DNA from 2 places in the Paenibacillus azoreducens genome. Region 1 is predicted to be linked to the other one. Evidence: predicted binding sites of a transcription regulator. Region 1 holds the regulator's gene; the other holds the start of a gene.

Region 1 (4,100 bases):
GTTTGAGAAAATTTGAACATAAAATAAACAGAAGAGACTTTTTTAATCCCAAGGAAGATACGATCACGGCCGCCCAGATGATCGTTTGGCTCGCGCAAACCGAACATGGGGATGATGAGGAACTGAACCTTGGCGGACGCGGCGGCGACTTCTGGGAAACGGTAAGCAGCGATTCGGACTCCTGTCTGGGCCGCAGCTGCCCATGGTTCCGCAAATGTTATTATCATCGCGCCAAACATGAAGCCGGAATTGCGGATGTCGTCATTACCAACCACTCCAAGCTGTTTACCGATGTAAAAGCTGGCCATCAATTGCTTCCGTCGTATGAGCGTTTGGTGATTGACGAAGCCCATCATTTGGAGGATGTTGCCGGTAAACATTTGGGACTTCATATGAAATACTTCAGTGTTGTCCATACGCTTACCCGGCTTTACAAGGATGGAAAGAACGGGCAGCTTTCTGCGCTGAGACAGCAGCTGCAGTCCTCCGGCCAAGAACGGGCCAGCGACTGGATTGCGGCAATCGATCGCATTAGCGAAGATTTGGTGGACGTGAAGGAAGATTGGGATAAGCTGAATGAACTTTTATTCGCTTTGCTTCCGGAGCGTAATGACGTTTCGCCAGGGGATGTAGGACAATACGTACTTCGCCTTCAACCTGCAAACAAACCGAAGGAATGGGATACGCTCAAAGCGCTCGAAAATCAGATTCATGTGAAAATCAGCGAAGCGGTGCGGCGCGGGGAGAAAATGCTGGCGGAATACAAAGAGGATGAAAGTGATTACAGCGCGGACAGCCTGATTACGGATTTAAGCGGCCTGTTCAAGGATTTGGCAGCGGCGCGCGACGACCTTCGCATCTTCATGAACTTGAATGACGAGACTGTCGTGTACTGGATGGAGGCAAGCAGCCATTTCCGGAGCAAATCGCTCCAGATGTATGCTGTACCGGTCGATGTCAGCAAACAGCTCAAGGAATTGTTTTTCGACAAGAAAAAAAGCATAGTTCTGACGTCTGCCACATTGTCTGTGGATAAATCTTTTCAGTACATGATTGATAACTTGGGGCTTCAAGAGGATCAGGAAAACGGAAGACTGGCTACCGTGATGCTTCCATCGCCATTCAATTACCGCGATCAGGCGCTCCTTGTGATCCCGCGCGATTTCCCAAGCGTTAAGGGGAGCGTAGGCGATGCGGTATTTGTAGATACTTTGGTGCAATCCCTTGCCGACGCCGCGCTGGCGACTCATGGACGAATGTTGGTGTTGTTTACTTCTTACAGGATGTTGCGTCAGGTGCACGAGCCTTTAAAAAATGCTTTGGCGAACAGTGACATTGCAGTGCTGGGCCAAGGCGTTGACAGCGGCAGCCGCACCAAGCTTATCCGCAGATTTCAAGACAGCAGCGCTTCGGTGCTGCTCGGAACGAGCAGTTTTTGGGAAGGGGTGGATATTCCCGGCGATGCTCTGACATGTCTGGCGATTGTAAGACTGCCGTTTCAGCCGCCAAACCATCCGCTCGTCGAAGCGAAAAGCGAGCTTCTGCAGCGTCAGAAAAAAAATCCGTTCATGAAGCTTTCCGTGCCGCAGGCAGTAATCCGCTTTAAACAAGGCTTTGGCCGACTCGTTCGCACGGCGAATGACCGCGGCATCGTCATTGTATACGATACGCGCGTTATCGAATCCTACTACGGGAAGTATTTTCTTTATTCCTTGCCTGGACCCAAAATGGAGCATATGAATACGGAAAAAATGGTTCCTCGTATATCCGAATGGCTTAAAAGTTCCGGAGTCCCCGCAAAGTAATCGAATAAGCTTCGAAGCCACACGTCACTCAGTACTTTTGCTCCGCAAAAGCGCCCCTCTTTGAGAGGCGTCGGACTTCTTTCCGATACTCTTTGTGAGGTTGTTTTAAGATAGTAGAAGTAAAACTCCGGGGGAAACGCATCCTAATATCGCAAGAAAAACATCCGCTAAAAGCGGTCTGTCTTCTTAGAAAGTACGACGATAGACGTTTTTCTAAGCATTGATAGATTAATTAAGCTGCTAAAAATAGGGGGAACAAGCATGAAATCGGAGAAAATATCCGAAGCAGTTGTTCGCAGATTGCCTGTATATTTAAGATATTTGAGCGACTTGCATAAACGGGAGGTCGCTACGGTTTCCTCCCAGGAACTTGGTCAGAGACTCGACCTCAATCCGGCGCAGATCCGTAAGGATCTGGCTTATTTCGGCGATTTTGGCCGGAAAGGCATCGGATATGATGTTTCGTATCTGATCGAAAAAATCCGCCACATCCTGAACCTGGATCAGCAGATCAACGCGGTGTTGGTCGGGGCAGGTAATTTGGGTCAAGCGCTTTCAAACTATAACTTTTACCTGAAGGAAAACATTAAAATTATTGCCGTATTTGATGAAAATCCGAAGAAGATCGGCAAACAAATCAATACGCTGACCGTTCAGCCGATGGAGGAGCTCCGCGAAACGATCAAAGCCCGCAATATCCGTATCGGGATCATTACGGTACCGGATGTCGAAGCGCAAAATGTGGCCGATATCCTGATCGAAGCCGGCATCGAAGCGATCCTGAACTTCGCGCCGGTCATCTTGAAAGCACCTGCGAACATTCGGATTCATCCGGCGGATTTCACTACGGATCTGCTCAGTTTGGCTTATTATTTGGATAACGGAAAGGACGATTCTGCTGATGACGGCGACAAATAGATGGATGATTAAAAACGGCAGCTTTGCGGTTGCGGATGGAGATAAGCCGGTTATTCAAGGCTGCATGGTCATTGAAGACGACCTTATCGTTTATGTGGGCGAGGAGACGCCTGAACTGGATGGCGATATACCCGTTATGGACGGGACCCATCTGTTTTTTATGCCGGGTATGATCAATACGCATGGGCATGCCGCAATGTCGCTGCTTCGCGGATATGGTGACGATCTGGCTTTGCAAATCTGGCTGCAGGAGAAAATGTGGCCGATGGAAGCCAAATTCACCTCATCGGACGTATATTGGGGCACCTCGCTGTCGGTGCTTGAAATGCTGAAAGGCGGCACGACAACCTTCCTGGATATGTACGACCATATGGATCAAGTAGCGAAGGTAACGGAAGAATCGGGAATCCGTGCATCCTTGATGCGCGGCGTTATCGGGCTCTGCCCGGAAGAGGTTCAGCGCCATAAGCTGAATGAAGCCATCCGATTTGCCCGCGACTGGCACGGTAAAGCAGGCGGACGGATTACGACGATGATTTCACCGCATGCGCCATATACTTGTCCTCCGGACTTTATTGAAAAATTCGTTCAGGCCGCTCATGACATGGATTTGCCGATGCATACCCATATGTCTGAAACCAAAGCCGAAGTCGAGCAAAATGTAACTGAATACGGTCTGCGTCCAGTTGCCCATCTGGAGAAACTCGGAGTGTTTTCCCGGCCATCGCTTGTTGCTCATGCCGTTCATTTGACGGATGAAGAAATCGAAATTTTGGCAAAAAACAAGGTAGCCGTATCCCATAACCCGGGCAGCAACCTGAAACTGGCAAGCGGCGTGGCACGCGTAACGGACATGCTGAAGGCTGGCGTGACTGTGTCGCTTGGAACAGACGGGGCGGCGAGCAATAATAACCTCGATATGTTCGAGGAAATGCGTCTCGCGGCATTGATCCATAAAGGAGTCTCCGGCGACCCGACGGCGATCCCGGCAGGGGAAGCATTGAAAATGGGAACGGTTTATGGGGCACAGTCGCTTTTCTTGAACAATGTGGGTACTTTGGCTCCAGGTATGAAAGCTGATTTTATCGCGCTGAATACCGATCAGGCGCATTTTCTGCCGCATACCGACTTGATCTCTCATGCCGTTTATTCGGCCTGCGGCAAGGACGTTGAGCATGTGTGGGTTGATGGCAAACAAGTTGTCAAGCATGGCGCCTGCCTGACACTGGATGAAGAGCGGATCCGCCGGGAAGCGCAGGCCGCTTTTGAGAGCCTATTATCTCGTTAAGAAAGGCTTAGAGGTAGCTTATGCTTAGAATTAGAACAAGAAGAAATGTTTGGAAAAATAAAAAGAAATGGATTTTCCTTGCTATCGCA
Region 2 (4,100 bases), 200 kb from region 1:
CCAGAATGCGGGCGATTTCCGCATACCGCTCATCCGCAACAAAATGCGAATATTTAGGGAACGAAGCGAACTTGGTCGGTTTCTTCGCATTATAGCGGATGACGTGCGGCATCAGGATCGCGTTGGTCCGGCCGTGTGCTGTATGGTATTCACCGCCCCATTTATGCGCCAAACTGTGGTTGATGCCCAGGAACGCATTGGCGAACGCCATACCGGCAAGCGTCGATGCATTATGCATTTTTTCGCGTGCGACCTTGTCGCCTGTGAGCGCCGATTTCTCGAGATACTGGAATACCAGCTGAATCGCTTTGATCGCAAGTCCGTCCGTGTAGTCGCTTGCCATGACCGATACGTATGCTTCGATGGCATGTGTAAGCACGTCCATACCTGTATCGGCTACCGCTGTTTTCGGCAGAGTGTATACGAATTCCGGATCCACGATCGCCACGTCCGGCGTCAGTTCATAATCCGCAAGCGGATATTTCGTATTGCCTTTTGTTTTGTCCGTAATAACCGCAAACGATGTTACTTCCGAACCTGTACCCGAAGTGGTAGGGATCGCAACGAATTTCGCCTTTTGTCCCAGCCGTGGATATTTGTAGATCCGTTTGCGGATATCCATGAATTTTTGTTTCAGGTTGTCAAAATCCGTATCCGGATATTCATAGAACAACCACATCGCTTTTGCGGCATCCATTGGCGATCCGCCGCCCAATGCGATAATGCAGTCCGGTTGGAACCGTTTCATCATCTCGGTGCCTCTTTCTACGGTCACAGTCGATGGATCGGGTTCCACTTCCGAGAAGATTTCAATGACAACCGGAGTTTGGCGCTGACGCAAATAATGCTCAAGCCGTTCCACATAACCCAGTTTCACCATCATCTCGTCCGTAATGATAGCTACACGGCTAATATCCGGCATTTTGGCCAAATATTGAGTAGCCCCTTTTTCAAAATAAATTTTGTCAGGTACTTTGAACCATTGCATATTCACGGTACGGCGCGCCACCCTTTTAACATTGATGAGATTCACTGCGGTTACGTTCGAAGATGTCGAGTTGCGGCCGTACGAGCCGCAGCCGAGCGTCAGCGATGGCAGGTTTGTATTATAGATGTCGCCAATGGCACCGTGGGTCGATGGCGAGTTGACGATAATACGTCCGGTTTGCAGACGATCCGAGAACTTCGCGATAACTTCATCATTATGCGAATGAATAACCGACGAGTGGCCCATGCCGCCGAAAGCGACAACTTCAGCCGCCCGTTCAATGCCTTCAGCCGCGTTTTTCACTTTGTAGCAGGCCAGCACCGGACTCAGTTTTTCAGCCGACAATGGATATTTCGTACCAACGCCCTCGATTTCGGCAACGAGGATTTTGGTCCCCGCTGGAACGCTGAAGCCGCACATTTCAGCGATTTTCACTGCCGATTGACCGACGATAGCCGGATTTACCGCGCATTTTTCGACGTTGATGGCTCCTGCGGTCAGCTTTGCAGCTTCGTCTTTGTTGACGAAATAGCAGCCATTCGCAATCATTTTCTTTCTGACTTGATCGAAAATCGGTTCCTCGATGATCACGGCTTGTTCCGAAGCGCAGATCATGCCGTTGTCAAACGACTTGGACAGAATCAAATCGGTTACGGCCTGGTCGATATCCGCCGATTTTTCGATAAAGCAAGGAACGTTGCCCGGGCCAACGCCGAGAGCCGGTTTGCCGCAGCTGTATGCGGCGCGGACCATGCCCGAACCACCAGTCGCCAAAATGAGTGCAACATCCGGATGGTTCATCAATGCGTTCGTTTTTTCCATGTTAGGCTCTTCGATCCATTGGATGCAGTCTGCAGGAGCGCCGTGCTTGACAGCCGCTTCCAGCAAGGTTTTGGCAGCCTCTCTGCTGCACTGCTGTGCCGAAGGATGGAAGCCGAAAATAATCGGGTTACGTGTTTTAATCGAAATAAGTGCTTTAAACATCGTAGTTGATGTCGGGTTGGTCACCGGGGTGATCCCCATGATGATGCCGACAGGTTCTGCAATTTTCTGGTAGCTTTCATATGGATTATCTTCGATAACGCCAACTGTTTTTTCATACTTGATGCTGTGGTAAATGTATTCGGTTGAGAACATGTTTTTCGTAATTTTGTCCTCGTAAACGCCTCTTCCCGTTTCTTCCACAGCAAGTTTCGCGAGCATCATATGCTTGTCGAGTCCCGCCAGGGCCATAGCCTGAACGATGTCATCGATTTGCTCCTGCGTCATGCTCATAAACTTCTCTTGCGCCTTATTCGCCTTGTCGATCAAGGTCTGAATATAAGCTTCGGCTGATTGTTGTTTTTTTTCAGCAGTCTCATTTTTAACAGCCATTTCTATCATCCTCTCAGGGGATTTTTTGGATTTTATCTATCTCTCGACTTGATCATAACACAAGCTTGAAAATATTTAAAGTGAAAATTTTCACAAAGTTTGAATACTTTCATTTCTTGTTTTCAAAACGCTTACATTTCCAATTCATCTCCATATGTAAAAAGATAAATATATTATATCTTCTGAAAGTGAAAATTATCACAAATTCGGAATTTCGACACTTTTAAAGGCTTTTAATCCCCCAAAAAACGTTTTTTTCAGGTTATAATTAATTTAAAATTTATTGAAAATTAAAGATACAAAGGGGATAACGAGTATGAGCAACCAACTGAATGTTATCGAGGCCCGTGGGAATACAAGCTGCTTTTCGGAGCAAAACCTGGAGCGGCTGATGGTCGTCATGAAGGATCGTATCATTCCTGAAGGTTCGCATCTGTTTTGGGAAGGCGATTATTCCGACAAACTATTTTATGTCAAACGCGGCCGCATCAAACTAACCAAATCGACGGATGAAGGTAAAGAACTGATTTTATATATGTATCAAGCAGGGGATATGGTTGGGCAAGCCGATCCATTCTTCAGCACCAAGCACAGCTTTACGGCCGAAGTGATCGAGGAGAGCGAAATCGGCGTTATCGATCAGAAGGATCTGGAGGTATTGATCTGCCAGCATTGCGATTTTGCGATCGATTTCATGAAATGGATGGGTATCCACCACCGCCTGACGCAAACGAAATTCCGCGATCTCATGATGTACGGCAAACCTGGCGCGCTGTGCTCGACGTTGATCCGCCTTAGCAATACCTATGGAGAGAAACACGGAGATACCATTTTGATCCACAAAAAAATCACCCATACCGACCTCTCCAACATGATCGGAGCAACCCGCGAAAGCGTCAACCGCATGCTGAGCGATCTGCGCAAAAAAGACGCCGTCGAATACGAAAACGGCATGATCGTGATCAAAGATCTCGAAATGCTGCAGGATATTTGCCATTGTGAGTTATGCCCGAATGAAATCTGCCGGATCTGATCTGCTGCATCTCCCCCATAACCCTCTCTTCATAAAAAAGCTTCCATGGCCGTTATAGGTCCAGAGGAGGCTTTTTTTAATGCTAAAAATTCCGTTCTCGCCCCATATGAAAAACCCCTTTCTTCAATATAGGTCCAAGCACCTTCTAATTGCTGCAAACTCATGAAAACATGCTAAAAACAGAAAAATAAGGTCTAAATACCTATAAACGTTACAGATCTAAGAACCGATGAACATGATGTACCTATTTCCAAGGTCTCATTTCGATTGCGCAGTTATTCCCGATTCAAAATGCAAAAATCGTCCATCGCACTAATATTGTACTAAAAAATAACGCAATCCTCCCGCCAATCGCAGGCTGCATTGCGTCCATTATACTATCCGGCGCCAAAGGACTGAAGTCCGTTGCCTGCCCAGTCACAGGGCATAATGAATCATGCGCCCGTTCGAATTTATTAAGGAGTGTGTGTATATGACAACAGCATTATTCAAACATTTCATACTGATTATGGTGTTCTGCAGCCAGATGGCATTCGGTGCGGGCAGCGGATTGGTCCCTTCCCAAACGGCAAGCGCCCAAAGTGCGTATCAAAAAGCCACCTGGGTGTGGGATACGGAACATATTCGAAGCAATCCGCAGGAAGTATTGTCGTTTCTCCGCAAAAACCAGGTTGATCTTGTTTATTTGCAGGTGAATACCGACAT

What was found. Region 1 encodes Rex, which represses fermentation and respiration genes when NADH is low (regulators of the CRP and FNR family bind a similar motif). Its sites were predicted from a motif close to TTGTGAAATATTTCACAA; they were not measured.
Region 2: a site for Rex is predicted at 2,441-2,458, ahead of adhE (bifunctional acetaldehyde-CoA/alcohol dehydrogenase). Genes of this name have one in related genera too.

The regions. Positions count from the first base shown of each region.
Region 1 covers NZ_AP025343.1:2,763,024-2,767,123, forward strand. The annotation lists gene dinG (ATP-dependent DNA helicase DinG) at 1-1,805, shown strand, start outside; gene L6442_RS11965 (redox-sensing transcriptional repressor Rex) at 2,067-2,723, shown strand; gene L6442_RS11970 (amidohydrolase) at 2,707-4,011, shown strand; gene L6442_RS11975 (cell wall elongation regulator TseB-like domain-containing protein) at 4,032-4,100, shown strand, end outside.
Region 2 covers NZ_AP025343.1:2,561,042-2,565,141, reverse strand. The annotation lists gene adhE (bifunctional acetaldehyde-CoA/alcohol dehydrogenase) at 1-2,362, opposite strand, end outside; gene L6442_RS10955 (Crp/Fnr family transcriptional regulator) at 2,679-3,395, shown strand; gene L6442_RS10950 (hypothetical protein) at 3,868-4,100, shown strand, end outside.